Regions from separate parts of the Desulfopila inferna genome, predicted to be linked through region 1. Evidence: riboswitches for the same ligand, from Rfam matches in the RefSeq annotation. Region 1 holds a riboswitch; each other region holds the start of a gene.

The links. Region 1 has a riboswitch for cobalamin ahead of JWG88_RS05385 (DUF4019 domain-containing protein). Riboswitches for the same ligand answer to the same signal wherever they lie in the genome.
Region 2: linked by a shared signal. The riboswitch ahead of JWG88_RS09415 (TonB-dependent receptor) and the one ahead of JWG88_RS05385 (DUF4019 domain-containing protein) in region 1 are both predicted to bind cobalamin.
Region 3: linked by a shared signal. The riboswitch ahead of trpD (anthranilate phosphoribosyltransferase) and the one ahead of JWG88_RS05385 (DUF4019 domain-containing protein) in region 1 are both predicted to bind cobalamin.

What each region holds. Positions count from the first base shown of each region.
Region 1 is NZ_JAFFQE010000002.1:300,589-307,361, reverse strand. Features, by position in the region: gene JWG88_RS05395 (MFS transporter) at 1-1,014, opposite strand, end outside; gene JWG88_RS05390 (sirohydrochlorin cobaltochelatase) at 1,237-2,226, opposite strand; gene JWG88_RS05385 (DUF4019 domain-containing protein) at 2,294-2,713, opposite strand; cobalamin riboswitch at 2,832-3,019, opposite strand; tRNA gene JWG88_RS05380 (tRNA-Pro) at 3,260-3,337, shown strand; gene JWG88_RS05375 (GNAT family N-acetyltransferase) at 3,658-4,482, shown strand; gene JWG88_RS05370 (PAS domain S-box protein) at 4,698-6,773, shown strand, end outside.
Region 2 is NZ_JAFFQE010000003.1:262,460-269,232, reverse strand. Features, by position in the region: gene JWG88_RS09435 (CaiB/BaiF CoA transferase family protein) at 1-1,001, shown strand, start outside; gene JWG88_RS09430 (hydroxymethylglutaryl-CoA lyase) at 1,024-1,953, shown strand; gene JWG88_RS09425 (ASKHA domain-containing protein) at 2,119-3,654, opposite strand; gene JWG88_RS09420 (hypothetical protein) at 3,724-4,452, opposite strand; cobalamin riboswitch at 4,781-5,013, shown strand; gene JWG88_RS09415 (TonB-dependent receptor) at 5,151-6,773, shown strand, end outside.
Region 3 is NZ_JAFFQE010000008.1:226,233-233,005, reverse strand. Features, by position in the region: gene JWG88_RS22240 (VOC family protein) at 1-82, shown strand, start outside; gene JWG88_RS18515 (transposase) at 166-1,146, shown strand; gene JWG88_RS18510 (energy-coupling factor transporter transmembrane component T family protein) at 1,233-1,973, opposite strand; gene JWG88_RS18505 (energy-coupling factor ABC transporter ATP-binding protein) at 1,961-2,710, opposite strand; gene JWG88_RS18500 (biotin transporter BioY) at 2,715-3,275, opposite strand; gene JWG88_RS18495 (biotin--[acetyl-CoA-carboxylase] ligase) at 3,292-4,215, opposite strand; cobalamin riboswitch at 4,516-4,742, shown strand; gene trpD (anthranilate phosphoribosyltransferase) at 4,923-6,023, shown strand; gene JWG88_RS18485 (hypothetical protein) at 6,029-6,262, shown strand; gene cobT (nicotinate-nucleotide--dimethylbenzimidazole phosphoribosyltransferase) at 6,267-6,773, shown strand, end outside.

The sequences.
Region 1 (6,773 bases):
GCTCCCCGTCTGGTTCCGGGGAAAGGAATCCGATGCCGCGGCCGCATACATAGGCCAGACTGCGCCATAGGCCAGCCCGTAAAGGCCGGCTGCTGCGTAAAGCGTCCCTGCAGTTCCCGCCAGCGCCATTCCCAGGCAGGCCGTTCCCATGATACTGCTGCACAGTATCATGACCTTGCCTCTGCCTATTCGGTCGGAAAGCGGCCCCAGGGTCAATTGGCCGATGACGCCCATGAGGGCGATGATTCCGACAAAGCGGGTGGAGACGGCATAATCCAAATGCAGGGATTCGGTGGCATACACCGGCAGAAAGGTAAAAGGAACAAGCACATTGAAGCCGATCAGGAGGTACGACATGCCGACCATCCAGAATCCTCTGCTGCGGAGCAGGGTTTTGTACATGATCCCCACATAGATGATGCGTTCGTGCGCGGAAACCAGGCGCTCTTCCACTGCTTCCGGATTGCGCACCAGAATCAGGTTAAGCACGGCTACCGCCATACCGAAAACCCCCATGCTTATCCAGCCCGTCCGCCAGCCGAACCCAGAAACCAGAACCGGCAGCAGCCCGCTCCACAACGGAATACCCAGGCCGATTCCGATCGAAACAACAGACAACGCTGTTCCCCGCTTGTTGTCCGGCACCCATTTCTGCACCAGGGAAGCTACCGGCGCCCAGCAGGCGGCATGGCCCAGACCGGCAATTGAAAAAAACAGACATGCCTGAGCAAATCCTGTGACCTGGGCCATCATCAGGGCGCCCAGGCCCAGAACGGCCGGAAAGACCGTGAGCAAAAGACGGAAGTTGAACAGATCCGACAGAGTGCCCATAATTGGTGTGAAAATGGTATAGACAATGAAATAGACGGCGAAAATCGTGCCGGCCTGGGTCTTGGAAATTCCCAGGGCCGGCAGCATTTCCGGCAAAAGCATGCCATAGCCGTATCGAATGGAATAGGCAATAGAGACGGTGAAAAAACATGCTGCGATGATGGCGTATGCCCGTTTGCTCACATAAATGCCCTATAGTTTGAATCTGCTTTTGGGTTTTTACAGCGGCGGGGCCGTTCCCGATTCGCACAGGATGAGCTGTTAAAGCTGGTTCCAGACAGGCTAAAACAGAACCAGCCGGCACAACCTATCAATTTATAGTTACTGAACGTGTTACCAGAAAGCGCCGCCATCGTCAAGCGGCCTCATCGTCTTCAGTGCCGGCTGTCTATTCAGTTAAAAAACCTACTGGACAACCAGATTATGGTCTCTGGCTGTATCCCTGATGTGATCGACGAAAATATCGGCAAAAGCATCATTAGATCCAAGGCCCTGCAAGACAGGCTGCACCTCGTAGCCGCTCTTTTCCAGTACAGATTTCCAGGACTCCCCATCTTCTCCGGCCATATCGTTGACGGCGTGATCTCCCGCCACGATCATGAACGGTTTGATGATGATTTTCTTCCTGGTGGTGGCGTCGAGCTGATCGAGGACATCCTGCAGGGACGGATGTCCTTCGACAACACCGATGAAAGTCTCCACATCCGGGTATGCGCGGCGCATCTCCCTCTGCGTGTCGGCGTAGATTCCCGTCGACCAGTGCTGATTGCCATGGCCCATATAGACGAGGATTGCATCTTCGCTTGCTGCCAGTTGGGCATCGGCGGCCAATGTCTGGACAGCGGCGGCCACATCTTCGTGATAATTGTAGCGGGCTCCCGGCATTCCCAGGGCAGGTCGGCCCATTACCACAGAGTCAAAGGGTCGCCAGCGCTCCTTCATGGTCTCGATAGAGCCCAGGGCGCGGACATAACTGTTCAGGTCATGAGACTGTTCCATGTAAAACATGTGGGTAGGCTGCACAATGATGTTGCGATACCCCTCCTCGCGCAGATCGCCGATGGTGGAGATAATATTCTTTACATAGAGGATGTCTTCCGGGATGCCCTGATCCAGCCACTGCTGCGCCTCAATCTGGCGTTTGCGCCAGATTGAGCGGATTATGTTGGAGGTAAAGGTAATCCTTACCTCTGTTTGCGGGTAGGCCTTCTCGACCCGATCTACAATGTTGTTGATGGCTTCGACTGCTCGTGGAACCGTGGTACCGAAGCTGGCCACCACGATAGCTGTCTTGTCCTGCTTTTCCGCATCCCGGGCCTGGCTCGGCAACGCCGGGATAAACAGCATAAGCGACAGAACGGCGGAAATGACAACAATCTGAATTCTTCTGGGCATAATAATTTTCTCCTGGTGGTGATGGTGATGAAATGTCATTCCCGTGCCTGGTATAGTTGTACAGACACTACCTGATAAAGTACCCCGACACTCTCCAGGTCTCATCATTTTCCACCATCAGGGTTAGTGTTTCACGACCCTCTTTTTTCTCTACAAAAGAGGAGTTGAAAAAGATGATCAGGTAGCGGCCGTCGGGGGCACCGGGCAATGTATCGTGGGCCTCTGTCGATGCCAATTCACGTGTCAGCATATCACCCAGCGATTCCCTGGCTCCCTGAACCGCCACCCTCCACTGCTCCCGGGTAACATTCCTCCTGAAAAGCGAGCTTGCCGCTTCCCAGCTTTCCTCATATTGTCCCTGATCGACAAGATTCAGCCAGTACAGGGCAGACTCAACCGCCTCCTTTTCAGATGCTTTAATCGAAATTGGAAAACCGCTTTGAAAAAGGAGCAGGCCCGCAAAAATGAGGAGAAGGTATCTTTTCATAAGTGATCCTTTGTAGAAAATAAAAAAAATCCCCGAACCAATTACAATACAATGTATTCATTGATTCGGGGATACCCTGATTTTTCCACGAATAATCGATACCTTTCAGCCACGAAGATATCAAACATTTCTTCAGACAGGTCTTCTGACTCCCGGTTCATTTTACTTGCTGCGCCTTCCCATCTGCCAGGCAGACAGTGACTTCGTTGCAGCGTTCATCCCCGGTTACAGCGGCGGGCCCGTTCCGGATTTTCACCGGATTCCCTCTTAAACTCACAATGGAGCACCTGAAAAACTTCTTAATGAATAGAGAAATTCCGCAGCGATGTCAACCGAAAAAAGGATAGAAGTGTGTAGGGAAATTGATATGTCTTGGAGCCATATGTTAGTCAGGTAATCCATGTCGGGGGTAAAGTCCGGTTTCAGCATATTGTCCAGGAAATCAGCACCCCTGAGAAAAGTAATGGACAATATCTATAAATCCCTTGCATAATGAAATTTGATGGTGTACATATCCTTGGTTCAGATTAACACCTTCACATAAATCGGGGCGTAGCGCAGCCTGGTTAGCGCGCCTGCCTTGGGAGCAGGAGGTCGTAGGTTCGAATCCTACCGCCCCGACCACGAAATAGCACAAAAAAACATATAAGGATCTAGAGTTTTGCTCTAGGTCCTTTTTTTATTGAAGTGCAATAAGTGCGCGAAATGCAGCCGGTCTGGATTGGGGATAGATCGGCGACTCTCATGAGAAACGCAGCTAAACATCATTTTTCCGATGGATTTTTAGCACACTCACAGGATCCCAGTTTTTTCTCGGCTTAATGCGTTCTTCAATGGTGAATTTCTGTTTTGAAGAACATTTGTACCGTGAACTGCTAAAACCAATTCTCATTGGCACTTGATTTGAGTTTACTCCTTTGTTTGCAAGCCTCTGCAGCTCCGGGATGGCGAAAATGATTGAAAACCCGCAAGTGATTGAAAACATGTTAGTATTTTTTATGAAAGATAGTAACTGGATTATCAGAAGCGAAAAACCATCAGACATTAAGGCGATCGACGAGGTTACACAGGCAGCTTTTGAAGATCATTCTTTCAGCCAAAACACAGAGCATTTTATCATTAATGATCTCCGTGCCGATGACGCACTGACCATATCGCTGGTGTCTGAGGTTGATGGGCGGATTGTTGGGCATATAGCCTTTTCATCCGTTACGATTTCCGATGGAACAACGAACTGGCATGGCCTTGGTCCGGTATCTGTGCTACCGGAATATCAAGGACGCCGGATAGGCACGACGCTGATCAACAGTGGATTAGCCTTGCTGGAATCCATTAGCAGCAAAGGCTGTGTGCTAGTGGGATTACCTACATACTTCAATAGGTTTGGTTTTTGGAACCGCCCTCAGTTAATCCACGAGGGAACGCCACAAGAAGTTTTTGTGGCAAGGTCGCTTGTTGGGCGGGTGCCAAGTGGGACAGTTGAGTTCCATCAGGCATTTAAACAGTTGTCAATGGTTGAAAAAGACGCCATCGCCGATGTTATTATCGACTATGCTATTGCTGGTATAAAGCTTGATCCTTCGAACCCGGCGATTGAAAGTCTAATAAAAAAGGGGATTTTGACTGAAACACCAGATGGTAAGTTCCTGATGCAACCCTCGGCGCTGACAGAATATGACTCATACCTTGCTCAGGTTGGCCAATTTAGAGCTACAGAAATGAGCCGTGTACACAAAAATCCGATGTTGGCGGCAATTAAGTATGGTTAGGTCAATTGAATGAGACCCAGAACTATCTCTTTCCAGCAGCTTTTAAAAGGTGTCCTTTTTTCCTCTTTCGTCTAGTCCTTCTGCCATTTGCTTACCTTGCAATACAATATTTTTGTCATACTTTATTTTTAAGTTGATTCTGGAAACTTCAAAGGTGGAACGACTGCCTTCATTGCAAACCACTCCCAAAATGCTCAAATGTATTTACACAGGCCATGGCACAACAACACAAAAAAGCTTTCCCTCTTCTGGATAAGAGCCATTCGCATGCCTGTATTATTTTTGATAATTTTGCACATTTTCGCCAAGTTGCCGCCCAATACATACTCGATGGTTTGCTTGATCGTGAAAAATGTTTTATGGCTGTCGATACTTATCAAAAGTCCTATATTGCCGAAGACTTCTTATCTCTCGGGTACGACGTTGAGGATTTTATATCCATCGGAAGTCTTTCGATTGTCGATGTAAAAGAGTCTTACTTCGAGAAAGACGGGTTCAATCCTAATAAGATTGAGGCATTCTGGATTGAACAAACCAAGCAGGCTGTCTCAGAAGGATATAAGGCACTGAGAGTAGTAGGCGAAGCCACCTTTGGCCTTGGAAGCCAAAATCTTTCTGACAAATTGATGCGATATGAAAATATCATCAAAGAAGTGCTCTTTCCTCATTTTCCTTTTAAATCCTTATGTGCCTACGACAAGAGTCTCTATCCTGCGAAAGTTATTAAAGCCGCTATCCGTGCCCATCCGATTCTCTTTTACAACAACGAATTGTTCCTCCAAAATATCCATTACATTCCACCGGAAATTCATTTTCAGGAATCTCAGGAACTTGAAATCTGGCTGGATAATGTCAGAAAAAACAACGAAAATCTCAAATCCCTTGCCGAGCAGGAAACAAAATTCCGACTGCTGTTCGAAGAAGCCCCACTGCCTTACCAGTCTTTAGATGAAAACGGCACGATTAGTGAAATCAATCAAAGCTGGCTCGATACTCTCGGCTATTCTAAGGATGAAGTGATAGGACGCAATTTCGGAGAATTTCTTCCTCCGGACTATGTCACTCATTTTAAGGAAAGCTTTCAGAAATTCAAAGCGGTTGGTGAGGTCATCGGCGTGGAATTCGAGATGGTCAAAAAAGATGGCTCCACAATTCTTGTGGGATTAAACGGAAAAATCAGTAGGGGGCCACAACAGGTATTCCGTGAAACCCATTGTATCTTCCATAATATCACCGAGCAAAGACAGTCCGAAAAAGCAATCCAACGGCAAAATATACTGATTAGCGGAATTAACAGTATTTTCGCCGCAGTGGTCAAGAATGCCGACGACAGGGAGTTCGGAAAAACCTGTCTCTTGATTGTCGAAAGGGTCACCGAAAGCCCTCTTTCTCTGCTCGGTGAAACCGGCTCTGATGATCTGCTGGATATCGCCGCTTCCAACCCCACCTGGGAAAAATGCTCCCTGGGCAACCAGCAGGACTCTACAAACAAACGGCGGCTCCCGCATCTTGAAGGTCTTTATGCCACTGTTTTTAAAAAAGGTCGTGGGTTTCTTACCAACAATCCGGCCTCACATCCGGACAGCAAGGGAGTTCCGCCCGGGCATCCTGAACTGAAGTGCTTTATGGCCGCTCCTTTGAAATTGAACGATAAAACGACCGGGATGATTTCGGTGGCCAATCGTGAAGGAGGTTATACGGATGAAGATCTGGCAACCCTTAAAACCCTGGCCCGCGTTATCAGCGATGCTCTGTCCCGGCGGCGTGCCCAGAAGGCGCTCATAGATCAGGAAATCCGTTACCGCAACCTTTTCATGAACTCTCCCGATGCTATATTCCTGAACCGTCACGACAAAATCACCTTGGTGAACAATGCGTGCATCCGCCTGTTCGGAGCACAGAAAGCCGAAGACCTGCTCGGCAGATCCCCTTACGAACTCTATCATCTCGACTATCATGAAAAGCTGCGAGAAAGGATATACAGAATACGGAACCTCAATGAATCGCTGCCCCCTTATGAAACCAAAATTGTCCGGCTTGATGGAACATCGGTGGAGGTGGAAATAACATCAAAGGGTTACATGTTCGGCGATTCTCTGGATATTCACGTAATTCTGCGCAACGTAACGGAAAAAAGACGGGCTGCAGAGGAGTTGAAGCGTTCAAATAAAGAACTCGAAGAATTTGCCTATGCCATCTCTCATGACCTTCAGGAGCCAATCCGCTCGATCATCGGTTTTCTCCAGCTTTTTATTTCAAAGACTCCTAGTGAAAGAGTCGACGACCGGGCC
Region 2 (6,773 bases), on a different contig from region 1:
GAAACAAAAAGTCGGTTACTCTTAATTTAAAGAGTGAAAAAGGCCGGAAGATGGCACGCGAGCTTGTCGATTCAGCCGATTTTTTAGTAGAAAATTTCCGCGCCGGTATGTTGGAAAAGTGGGGAATGGGATATGAGAATCTGAAAGAAACGAATCCCGGGCTGATTATGATCCGAGTCAGTGGTTACGGACAAACCGGTCCTTACAAGGATAAACCTGGATTCGGCAGTATCGGCGAGGCAATGGGCGGAATCCGTTACATCACTGGCTACCCTGATCGCCCACCGACACGTATCGGCATAAGTATCGGTGATTCTCTCACCTCGGTTTTTGGAGCAATCGGGGGCCTGGTGGCGCTCCACCAGCGACAAAAAACCGGAAAAGGCCAGATGGTGGATATTGGTATCTATGAAGCGGTGCTGTCAATGATGGAAAGTATGATTCCAGAGTTTCAATTTGCCGGAGAAATTCGAGAGCGCACCGGCTCAGTCTTGCCTAATGTAGCGCCCTCCAATATTTATCCGACTTCGACTGGCGGTTTTTTCGTGATCGCGGCAAATGCAGACAATATCTTTGGCCGACTTTGCAAAGCCATGGGAAAACCTGAATTAGCTGAAGATGCACGATATTCCACACATACTGCCAGGGGTGAACACCAGGCGGAACTCGATGACATGATCAGCGAATGGACGGTGAATTATACCGCGAAGGAACTGCAAATAATGATGGATGAACATGGAGTACCGGCGGGATTGATATTCACACCGCGCGAAATGTTGCAGGATCCCCATTTTAAAGCTAGAAAGGCAATCATCGAGGTTGCGGATAAAGCACTTGGCAGTGTCAAAATGCAGAATGTGTTCCCGTATCTGAGCGAAACCCCAGGTGGAGTGAAATGGACGGGTCCTGATCTTGGTGAACATAATGAAGCGATATATGGAGATATCTTACAGCTCAGTGCTTCTCAGCTCGAGGAACTGAAAAAAGAAGGGGTTATCTGATTGTTATCTGGAGAATGACGGCATGATCAAAAATAAAGTCGAAATAGTCGATGTCTCACCTCGGGACGGACTGCAAAATGAGTGCAAGGTGCTATCACCTGAAACTAGATTGGAGCTGATTCACTATCTAGAGCGAGCAGGGGTTCGATCCATAGAAATTGGTTCTTTTGTGCACCCCAAATTCGTACCCACCATGGCCAATCTGGCAGAGATATGCCATCGGCTTGATTTTGATAACAAGGCTCAACGTTATACTGCTCTGGTTCCGAATCTAAAGGGTTTTGAACTGGCTGTTAAAGCTGGTCTGCAACATGTCCGGCTGGTAATCGTGGCGAGTGAAACGCTCAATAAAGCAAATTTTAAATGTTCGGTGGCGGATTCTCTCAAAGGATTTGAACAAGTTGCCAAGGTTGCTCGAGAGTCTAAGGTGGCCTTCGGCGTAATCATCGGGGCGTCATTTGGTTGCCCCTATGAAGGCCATGTTCCACCAGCACAGGTTCTTAATCTTGCCACCCGGCTTGTGGAGTTAGGTGCTGATGAGGTAATGCTTGCCGATACCACAGGCATGGCTATGCCCGATCAGGTTGAACGGTTGTGTGCCATGGTGATAGAGGAGGCTGGGAAAAAGCGATCAGACCTTCGAATCGGGGTGCATCTCCATAATACCCGCAATACCGGCTATGCTAATGCCTATGCCGCTTACCGAGTGGGTGTCCGGATTTTTGATGCTTCCCTCGGCGGTATTGGAGGTTGTCCGTTTTCCCCGAATGCACTGGGTAATATCGCCACCGAGGATTTGGTTCACATGTTCAATGGGATGGGTGTGGAAACCGGTATAGACCTGGCTTCCTTGGTCGAGGGAGGTAAGTGGTTAGAATCTCAGCTGGAAAAGCCAATGCCGGCCATGATTGGTAAAGCTGAACCTGTTTACCCTGTGTTGGCTTCGAAGTGAGGCTGAATCCCAGGATGGATTTTTAATGTTTTAATCTTCTTGCGGCATGCGTTGCAAGCCGCAAGGAGTTGCATCTGCAAGGATTATTGACACAGGGGGCTGACGATCTTTTGATAAATCGCCATTGCTCCGAAGCAGGGACCTTTTTGCAATTCTGGTCATTTTTTAAAGTAGCCCCGGGAACCTGAGGTTGGCAATAAACGATTGTTGGAACTCGATATTTTTTGCAAGGTCAACCACCTCAATTTCATCTGCCATTTTTTGTGCTAATTTTTGGTACCGGTTATTGCAAAGAGCCATCACCGCACCTGCACCGGCAAGATTTCCAGCGATTTCTATTTTCTCCTCGGGAACTTGGGGGATCATGCCCAAAGTCATCATATCTTTTTTGTCCAAGTATGAGCCAAATGCACCACCAACAACAATGTTATCTGGGCTGACCTCTTCTTCCATTTTTAATAAAAATTCGATGCCGGTAATAAGGGCAGCCTTCCCAAGTTGGATTGAACGGATATCTTTCTGATCGATAAATACTTCTTTATTCTGCCCAGCTTTTCCTTCTACTATTGCAGCAATAACATACTTTCTTGTGCCTGAATCTTCTTGTTGCAGTGAAACAATGTTCTCATTAATCGCCATAGCACCACCTGAATCAATGATTCCTGTCCGGTATAAGGCAGCAGTCGCACTGATCACCCCGGAACCACAAAGACCAACAGGTAATGAAGATGTTTTTTTATCGGATGACTGAATCACCCTATACTCAGGAAACTCCGTTGCTTCGGCAAGAATGATTTTATCTATGGCACCCGGAATTGCATGCATTCCACAAAACAGAGTTGCTCCTTCAAAGGCTGGTCCTGTTGCGCAGGAGGTAGCATAGAACCCATTTTTCCCTTTATAGATGAGTTCTCCATTGGTCCCGATATCAATCAACAACGTTCCAGTCTGGCGTTGCCCCAGCTCTGCCGCAATAGCAGCGGCTAAGATGTCTCCACCAAGAAAACCAGAAATCTGAGGGAGGGTGTGAACAGGACAAGCCAACTCCTCAAATCCCAGTTTTATTCCCTGTTCACATCGGGCCTCGAAAAATGCAGGTCTATAGGGAGCCACACTAATGGACGATGGGTCAACACCTAAGAAAAGATGGATCATGGCTGGATTACCAACGGCTACAACCTTTTCGAGCGAAGAGACCTTAATTTTCTGGAACTTTGCCAGCCTCTGACAGCCCCATTCTATGGTTTTGATGATAACTCTTTGTAATTTTGTAAGATTATCCTTGCCTTTTGCTACCATTCCGATACGACTCATTACATCATCGCCAAAAATTGTTTGGGGATTTCCCACCGACACCGAGGACAAAACTTTTCCTGAGTTCATATTGCAGAGATAGAGTGCAACAGTCGTTGTGCCAATATCCACAGCGATACCATATGAAGGTCGGTGTTGTTTCGTTTTATTGAAGGATTGGCTAAAGGAAGGTGGAAAATTCGCCGGAGCTTTTTCGATAATATGGGAAGAGAGCAGAGATGCTACCGGGATTTCTATGGAGAGATCTTCGGAAACTGTCACCTGACAAGCCTCTGTTGTCTTTTGAGTCCCATCGCAATGTTTTATCTTGATCAGGCATTTGCCACAGCCCCCTTTACCACCACAATCGGAACGCAGAAAAACAGAATGTTCAATCAAACTGTCCAAGAGCCTGTCTCCACCTGCAATTTGTATATTTAGCCCATGGGGAAAAATTTTAATATTATGATTGGACATTTATTCCTTTGTTTGCATCTCGCAAGCCTCTCTTTTTGAACAGACTTCACAGGTAGCCCTGACTTTCTTCACTTGATATCCCGGCCCTGTGCCGATTAAAAAGGAAATACTTTTAAACGGCATAAGCGTGTTATTCTCTTGCAGCCTGACATCGATCATGTCAAGCGGTAGCATTGAGCAGAGATTCGCTTGATCCTCCAACTCCCAACCATGGACCGATCCCGGACTGAGAAAGGGGCTTACTCCCCAGCCACGTTTTTGGGCGTACAACTCGACAATCTCGTTCACGGAGTACTTTAACTGATCCAGTAGTGTAAGACTGACAATATCATACAAGTAGGCGTCCAGCACCCGCCTTTTTCTGGATGCTTGGGCACTTGCCTCCTCCAGAGCTTGACCAACTGTGTAAACTCCTATAAGCGCTCTGGATGCTTGATGTAAAAATTTGCCAGAAAAGCCCAACGAAAGTTTGATTTTGTGCATTGATTGATTACAACACAACTGTAGGGTGTCATTGTCCTGCAGCACGACATCTACCCAACGATAAACGATTCGGGGGCACCATATTCCTCGAGCAGTACATAATATTTTTGAAGCTGCTTCAACAAGTGCCGCTCGGTTTTGCTTTCCCCTTAGTTTCGCTGTTACATTGTCAAGAGACAACTCCGCTTTCATGCCCGAAATCACCCCACCGACGCCTTCAAGAATTGGTTCTATTTTATATTCCATTTTAATAGAGATAAATCACGATTGCCTAGCGAATGCAGTCAATACATACAATTCAAAATGCCTCTGGAAAGTTCAAGTATAATCACAACTGGGATATAATCTGAAACTAGCATAAAATAGTAAAAAATGCTCGTAAAGCTCTCAAAAATGCTCCTCAGAGTTTCTGAATACAAGGGCTGGGAAATTTGGAAAAAACCTGGAGAATCTGTGGTAAAAAGCCTCCACTCCTTTGGGTTAAAAAAGAGATTGATTCTTCCCTTACCATTCGTTATAGAGGAGCGGATATTAGTAAGCGGATATTTGTTGACATCCGTTTTTTTCATTACTACGATGCAAATCAATTTCAGGTGCCCTTTAAGGGCTTAATCGGGAATCCCGTGAAAATCGGGAACGGACCCGCCGCTGTGATTCTACCTTGAAGAAAGGAACCCTCTCGATAACATATGCCACTGTGATGCTAAAATTCCAGCCAACCAAAAATTAAGCTGGATTCCAATCATGGGAAGGCTGTCAAATAGAGGGCGGAAAAGTCAGAAGACCTACCTGAAAGATATATAGATAGCAAATTTCGCGGACTATATTTTGCTGTCGGATCAGGCGATAAAAGGGTAATCCCCGGATCATTCATTCTTGAATTGGTCCGGGGATTTTTTTTTCGCCGGGCCCCAATTGAAGGTTGTAAATCAAGGAGAAAGACAATGTTTAAAGTAAAAATTGGGGGATTGAAGGGATCGGACTTAAAGGAAAAAACACTTGGTTTTGGTAGTTTTTTCACCATGACTGCAGCAACAACTCTTTCACTATCGGGTGTGTTCATAAGTGGAAATGTTCATGCAACGGCAGATGAAGTTCCATTAATGGATAAGGTCGTTGTTACCGCCTCGAGACAGGAAGAAAAGATTGCCGCTGTCCCTGCCAATGTAACTGTCATTACAGCGCAGGAAATCGCAAAATCACCAGCAGAAACGGTTCCTGAACTCTTGCGGATCACTCCCGGGATAGTAGTGAACGATATCACCGGCAATGGCCGCAATATAACGGTTGACCTAAGAGGGTTTGGTGAAACGGCAGCTTTGAACACCTTGTTGCTTATTGATGGCCGTCGGATCAATCAAGCTGATTTGAGTGGTGTAGACTGGACTCTTATTCCTAAAAACAGAGTTGAACGGATTGAAATTATACATGGCGGCAGGGGAAGTGTTTTATATGGAGACAACGCCGCTGGTGGAGTTATCAATATCATCACCAAAAAGGGGGAAGAGCTCCTCTTTTCAGGTGGTCTGGTTGCAGGGAGTTACGACACGATTCTATCCAGGCTGGCAGTCAGTGGTTCAACAGAAAGCCTAAGTTACGCACTGAGCACCAACTACCGAACATCGGACGGATATCGAGACAATAGTGGAACAGACGCCAGGGATATGGGTTTGAATCTTGACTATTTTTTTTCGGACCGTTTTAACGTCGCTCTTACCAGTAGCTATCATGAAGACGACACAGAGGTTCCAGGATCATTATTGCTGAGTGAATTAGAGAGTGGAGTGTCACGGAGAGCAAGTACCACACCTGAAGATTTCTCCGATATCAAAGATTATCATTTACAAATTGTACCGCAGGTTTTCTTCACTGAAACGAGCTATTTTCAAATGGAAAGTTCCACCAGGAGGAAGGAAAATACTGCATTTTTTTCCTTTGTCGGCGGGACATATAACGCAGAAACTGAGATTGATACAGTGGCTCTTTCTCCGCAAATTGTTATAAATGAAAAATTCTTTGGTCGTGATTCAAAGCTGGTTGCAGGATTTGATTATAGAAAGAGTAAAGAGGATATCGGCAACGAATCTGTTTTTTTTGGCGCACCATCTTCGGCAGCGTTTGAACTCTCGAAAGAAGATATGGGAGTTTATGGTAATGCAGAAGTATCGCTCAACAGCAAGGTGGCGGTTTCCGGTGGTTACCGCCATGATCGTGCCGAATTCGAATCATTTACCGACGGGCTCTCCGACAAAGTCACCATGGATGAAGATATATATGATGGGGGGGTGACCTATAGATTTTCAGATAACGGTTCTGCATATTTCAGTTATGCAAAGAGTTTCAGATATCCGGTACTCGATGAAATGTTCAGCTTCTTTACCAATTCTTTCGATTCCACGCTCCGGCCACAGACCACCGATGATTTTGAAGTTGGTGCGCGCATTCAATTTGGTCCGGACATTAATTTCAGCGTGAACCTTTTCAGACTGGATACCGAGAGGGAAATATTTTTTAACCCTGTAAGCTTTGCCAATGAAAACCTTAATGGCGACACCATAAGACAGGGT
Region 3 (6,773 bases), on a different contig from region 1:
TGATGGATTTCAGGCATTCTGGATATCCAGTCCATCGTCAATTGTTCACCTCGTATGCAATGAGAATGAGTCATGGTCGTAGGCGCGCCTAACCTGAGTAAAGAAAAGGAAAGGGGTCAAATCTTTGCATGACTCATTCTGCGGATTGCAATAAATTCTTTCATTATGTCTAGACCTCTTCGAATAGAATACCCCGGCGCGTGGTATCACGTGATGAACCGTGGAAGGCGTGGTGAAAATATTTTCGTTGATAGAGATGACTATGAGACCTTTATTGCTCTACTGCAGGAAACCTCCGAGATGTTCGAGCTCAGGGTTTCTGTATTTTGCCTGATGTCCAATCATTATCATATCCTGGTACAGACACCTCTCGCTAATCTGTCGCGGGCGATGCGACACATCAACGGTGTCTATACCCAGCGTTACAATCGGCGACGGAACACCGATGGGCAACTGTTTCGTGGACGCTATAAGAGCGTTCTCGTCCAGGAAGACAGTCATCTCCTGGAATTATTACGTTACATTCACAGAAACCCCGTCAGGGCGAATATGTGTAATGGTGTGGGAGATTATCTCTGGTCCAGCCATCGGGAGTATAGTAACTCTGCGAAAAAATGGGATTGGCTGCATAAGGAGTTTTTGCTTCGTATGTTCGATCAGGATCCACACAGGGCGAAAAAACAGTATAAAGACTTTGTACAATGCGAAGAATCCGCTGAATTCACCAATTTTTTCAGCAGAAAAAACTTAACTTCGTTTTTCGGCTCTCAAAATTTTATTGATTGGGTTAAATCCACATACCGACAACTACAGAATCATAAAGAAATACCTCAATCAAAGCACCTTACCCCGACGATAGACGATATTAAAAGGGCAGTATGTGAATACTATGAGATTGAGCAAAAACATTTAGAGCAGACAAAACGAGGACAGGTGAACGAGGCTCGAAATGTGGCTGTCTACCTTGCCAGGGAAAAATGCGGATTGAGTCTTGAAACGATAGGCCGTCAATTTGAGCTTCTGAAATACAGTTCGGTAAGCAGTATTGTTACAAGGACGGAGAAAAAACTTCTGGAAGACAAGCCATTACGAGATCGAATTGAAGAAATAAGTCAGAAGCTCAGCAAGAGTCAAGCAAAGACTTGACCCTTCTTACTTCTTTCAACATCCACGAAGACTGGAGAGAAGCGGATAATAACCGAAGCGAGTAATGGAATTGATCTGCAGGACTTTTAGGGGATCAACGCCGTCAGCAGCATTAAGATACCTGCCGCGGCGGCAATCAGGTCATTGAGAGCGAAAGAGATTTCCGGCAGGGTACGGTGCTCGCTGTAGCATCTGGCCTGCATGGTATCCACAAGCTCGTCCGCCCGCAGGAAAGCCCGACGAAACAGTGTGGTCGTGAACCTGATCATGCGGATCAGGTAATTTTGTCTTCGCTCCACGCCCCGAGCCCGCATGGCATCCCCTATTTCACCGGCCTCAAAGAGAATCAGGGGGAGAAAGCGCACGATCAGGCCCACCATTGTCGCCGTAGTTTCTCCATTCACAAAAGGAATTGGTTTTAAGGCCCAGATGAGGGTCGCGCGTATCTCCGCGGTACGGGTGGTGGAGATCAGCAACATACCCATGATTACAATCAGCAGTAATCTCCAACAGAATATCAGAGCGATTACAGCCTGGCTCCAGGTAATTTCCGGGATTAACTGCTGGTTAAGATGGACCGCCTTAATGATAAATAAAAAAAGAAGAAAGAACAGGAAATACCTGGTCTCACGGATAAGGCGATAAAGGCGCAAGTTGGTTGAATGGAACATAGAAATCACAACAACCGAAGTGATCGCTAAAAACAGGACATTGGCCCACAGACTGGTCATTCCCAGAACCATGAGCAATATTTGCTTGGTACGCGGGTCCAGCCGGTGCAGGTATGAATTACCCGGGGTGAAACCGACTGTCGCTAATTCACCCATGGCTGAATTCCTTTGCCAAATTGAACCGAGCAGGGTGGTCGAACCCCGAATCGTTCAATCCCCTGAATCACATTCTCCGGCAGCCCATCTTCGACTATCTGTCCTTTCTCCATCACAATCAACCTTTGGGCGACACTTATCACCTTTTCCAGGTCGTGAGTGGTTATGATTATCGTATGGCCCGCCTTATGAAGATCAATGATATGGGATAAGACAGTGCATGTGCCGGGATAATCCAGATTCGAAAACGGTTCGTCCATTAACAGCACCTGCGGTGCCATTGCCAGAACACCGGCTATGGCCAGACGACGCTTTTCGCCTCCGGAAAGATTGTGCGGCCGTTTGTCCTCAAACCCGGCAAGATTGACGTCGGCAAGGGACCGGGCCACGCGCCGGTCAATCTCATTGCGGGACAACCGCAGGTTTTCCGGGCCAAATGCTACATCGTCATAGACGGTATCCCCGACTATCTGGCTGTCGGCATCCTGGAAGACCATGCCGACCATTTGTCTGGCAGCCTGTGGATTCTTTTTGACCGAGATGCCGTTGACATGGACTTCACCGGACTCGGGAGAAAGAAGGCCGTTGAAATGGCGCAGCAGAGTCGTTTTTCCAGAGCCGTTTGCTCCGGCAATAACAGTAAATTCACCCTTACGCAAGGTAAGGGACACATTGTTGATAGCCAGGGTGCCATCGGAGAAGCGATGACAGAGTACGGACGTCTCAATGATGGCCATAGCTTTATTTTGCCGGATGCAGGTGGCCTGCTGAACCAGCTATAATCGGTCTCAGAGCTCTGGCGATGGGTATGGCTGCGGCGATCTTCAGGGCATCACCCAGAATAAAAGGTAACATACCAACGGCTATGGCCTTGGATGCGCTCATGCCTGTAACTATTTTGAGCCATGAGACGCCAAAGGTATAGATGATGATTGTGCCGACCAGCATGGCAAGGACATCGATAATGACCCTATCCCTGCCTCTTTCGCTTATTATACCGATGACATAAACCGCAGCGGCATAGCCCACCAGATAGCCTCCCGTCGGTCCGAAAAACTTACCAATCCCTCCGGTACCGCCTGCAAAAACCGGCAAACCGATAGCTCCTGCCAGCAGATATACCGCGACACTGGTAAATCCCCAGCGTCCGCCGAGCAGAAGGCCCGCCAGCATGACAAAAAGGTTTTGCATGACAATGGGAACTGGACCGATCGGAATGGCGATGTAGGAGCCCACAGCTATAAGGGTAGCCATGAGTGATGCATATACCATCGGTTTCAATTGTGCTGTTGATGAGTCCATCTTTATTGAATATCCTTTATTGGTAGAAACAATCGCCGTGTACTACCGTTTGGTGACTGCCGTCGTCCATTTGCAGAATTAAAGCACCGTCGCCATTTATGTCCATGGCAACTCCCTCGACTGTAGTTCTTAATGTAGAAATTCTGACGTGTTGGCCAATGGTGGAGTTACCGGCCTTCCAGTCCTCGATCACCGTAGCAGCATCAAAATTCTCAAGCCGCTTTTCGAAACGGTTCAGGAAATTTATCAGGATTTCTCTGCGCGGCACCTGCCTGCCCAGCAGTTCTCGCAAAGAAACTGCTGAAGGTTCTTCTTTTTTTGGATCATTGTTTACATTCAGACCGATGCCGATATTTAAGTGGCGGAGAAGATCGCCTTCACTTTCCATCTGGGAGAGAAACCCGCAAATTTTATGGGTGCCGACCAGGATATCGTTAGGCCACTTTAAAGACGCCGTAATACCATAGGAGCCTAGAAGTGCGGCCATCTCAACTGCGGCTGCCAGATTAACAAGACCGGCCAGCATTACAGGGACGATTGGGCGCAGAACAAGAGTAAAATACAACCCTCCATCGGCTGAAGCCCAGACTCTTTCCATGCGCCCGCGTCCCTGCGTCTGCCGTTCGGCTACAACGACGGTAAATTCAGGGCAGCCTTGCTGGGCCAGCTTGATAGCTTCATTCATGGTCGAAAGTATTTCCCCGAAATGATGAATTTGATCCTTGCGGTCACCAAATTCAAGGGGATTCAGACTGTCGGGGTCCGAACTCAAGAGATATCCTTTTGGCGAGGAGACAATAGGGATCCCGGACTTAACCATTCCCTGGATATGTTTCCAGACGGAGACCCTGCTGGTTCCCAGTTCTTCACTGATCCTTTCGCCGGAAAGGACATCATCAGCATCTCTGAGCAGATTATAAATTTTATCTTTTGGATTCATTTCGTTACCTTTATGTTGGAGAGGAGGTTAACGAAAATAGAAGTGGATGTCAATAATTTTCTGCCAGGTAGGGTCTGGTAAAGATGAGCATTTACGGAAGCTAAGGCTTCTCTACTCCAAATCCAGCAGCTCGAATGAAGTTAGTCACAGGCATATTTCGCTCCTCACTTCGCGAATTTCATCGAGGGATAGCCGGTTCCTTTCGTTTTCGCAGAAATTCCTTGTCCATTGTCATTGCGCATGTATTCATATGAGGGCAATGATGCGATCATGAAATCAATTGAATTTCTGAGTTGAGATGGTATAAGAAATTCATCAGGTGCACACTATGTTAAAAGGAAAGACGGTGTGAATCCGTCGCAAGCCAGTCATTGCTGTATACGAAGCCTGCAATAACTAAGTACAGAGTAGCCTGCTGTCTTAACTCTTGAGCATATCAAGATTCGTCACTGGAGGAAATCCGGGAAGGCGGTTATTTCGCAGAATAATTCGTAAGTCAGAAAGCCTGCCTGATATGGTGGCGTTGTTTCAGCCATCATCAGAGTTTACCTACTGGAGATTCTCTGTATCTGGGTATGCATTCCCTTATGCCCCTGTGGTTTTTACAGCGGGATGTTGGGTTGTATGCATATGATGTCGGATACGGAGAGTTGTCTCTTCCTGCCTGTTTTTCGTATCCAGACTTTATTTCACAGAGGTGTTATGCAGTGGATACGGAAAAGAATCAAAAACTTGGTCAGTATATTGGTCAGCTTATTCGTGGAGAAAACCTTTCAGAAGAGAGTGCCTACAACGCGTTTCGAATGGTGCTTGCCAACGAGGTTTCCGAGATGCATCAAGGGGCATTTCTCGCCGCTCTTACCGCAAAAGGTGAAACCGCAGAAGAGGTTGCCGGCGGCTGGAAGGCAGTATACGAGTTTGACACCGTAAAAGTGAATTTTGAAGGTTTGGCCGTTGTCGATAACTGCGGTACCGGCATGGACACCTTCAAGACATTTAACATCAGTACCGCTGCCTCGCTTGTGGCGGCTGCGGGAGGTGTCAAGATCGCCAGACATGGAGCTCGAGCTATCACTTCATCCTGCGGTACGGTTGATATGGTCGAACTGCTGGGAGTCGATGTGGAATGTGGTGTTGATCTGGTTAAAAAAAGTGTGACCGAGGCGGGGATCGGTCTTTTTAATGGCATGAGTTCCCAGGTCCATCCCCTGGCCCTTGGACGTATCCTTTCTCAAATCTGTTTTGGTTCTCCCCTCAATATTGCCGCCTCTCTTGCCCACCCAGGTCTTCCGAAATTTGCAGTTCGAGGAGTATATTCTCCAGCACTTTTGCAGCCGGTAGCAGAGGTTATGCAGGCCATTGGTTACAGTGACGCGATTATTATATATGGAGCAATAGACGGGAGTGACAAGGGCATGGATGAGGCTTCCGTCTGCGGCGAGACGGTTGGGGCCCGTTTAAGCGGGGGGAAGATTGAACCAATATCTTTTGTCCCGGAAGAAGTGGGTGTTTCTTTGCACGCACCCGAACTACTGATTTCAGAAAAGAATCGGGATATCGCTGCAAAAAATATGTGTGAACTCCTTGCCGGAAGAGGATCTACCGCACAAAATGATGCTGTGATTTTAAATAGCAGTTTGATTTTTTATGTTCAAAATCAAGTTTCCAGCATACAGGACGGAGTTGCCAGGGCTAGGGAAATCCTGCTGTCTGGCAGGGCCTTTGAGACGCTGGAGCAGTGGGTGTCGGTGCAGAATCGAGACGCAGATGCAGGACTTGCAAAACTAGCTGCCCTGACTTGCGGGTGACGCTAATGGTTGAGAAGGCTGCACAGCAAACAACGGAACTGCTCATCGTCAAAGTGGGCGACGATTACATTCGTTTTGCCGAAGGCGATTTCCGGCGATGCGGAATGAACAAAGCATCAGTATTCCCCCTTGCGGAGCTTGAAGAAGTGCAGGCAAAGTGCAGAAAAATGCTTATTAGCGTAAGCTTTGTTCGCTTAATGAAACTGACAATAATTGAAGAAACCTTTATGGAACTTTAGGTGTATGAATCTGACACTGGAGAAATGCGGATCTATGGCTCTGGGGGAAGTTGGGCTACCAGAGGCGCGGGAAGGTTATGTGCTTTTAAAAGTGCTCTGTTGTGGTGTGTGCAGGACAGATGCCAAGATGTGGCAACAGGGACACCGGGATCTTTTGCTGCCAAGGGTATTAGGTCATGAAATCGCCGGTGTTGATGAGAGTACAGGAAAAATCTATACGGTATGGCCAGGGCAGACCTGCGGCAACTGTTCCTATTGTGAGTCCGGGCGGGAAAACCTATGTGAGGAAATGAAAATCATCGGTTTCCACTCAGATGGCGGCTTTGCCAGCCATGTCCTGGTACCGCTAGACAGCCTGATTCCTGCCCCATCAGGTCTTACTCCTGAGTTGATAACCTTTGCTGAACCGGCTGGCTGCGTTATAAACGCTCTTTCCATGTTGCGGCCCATGTCAGGCGAGCGAGCCATAATCTATGGCGGTGGAGTGGTGGGGATGATTGCCGCTTTCATG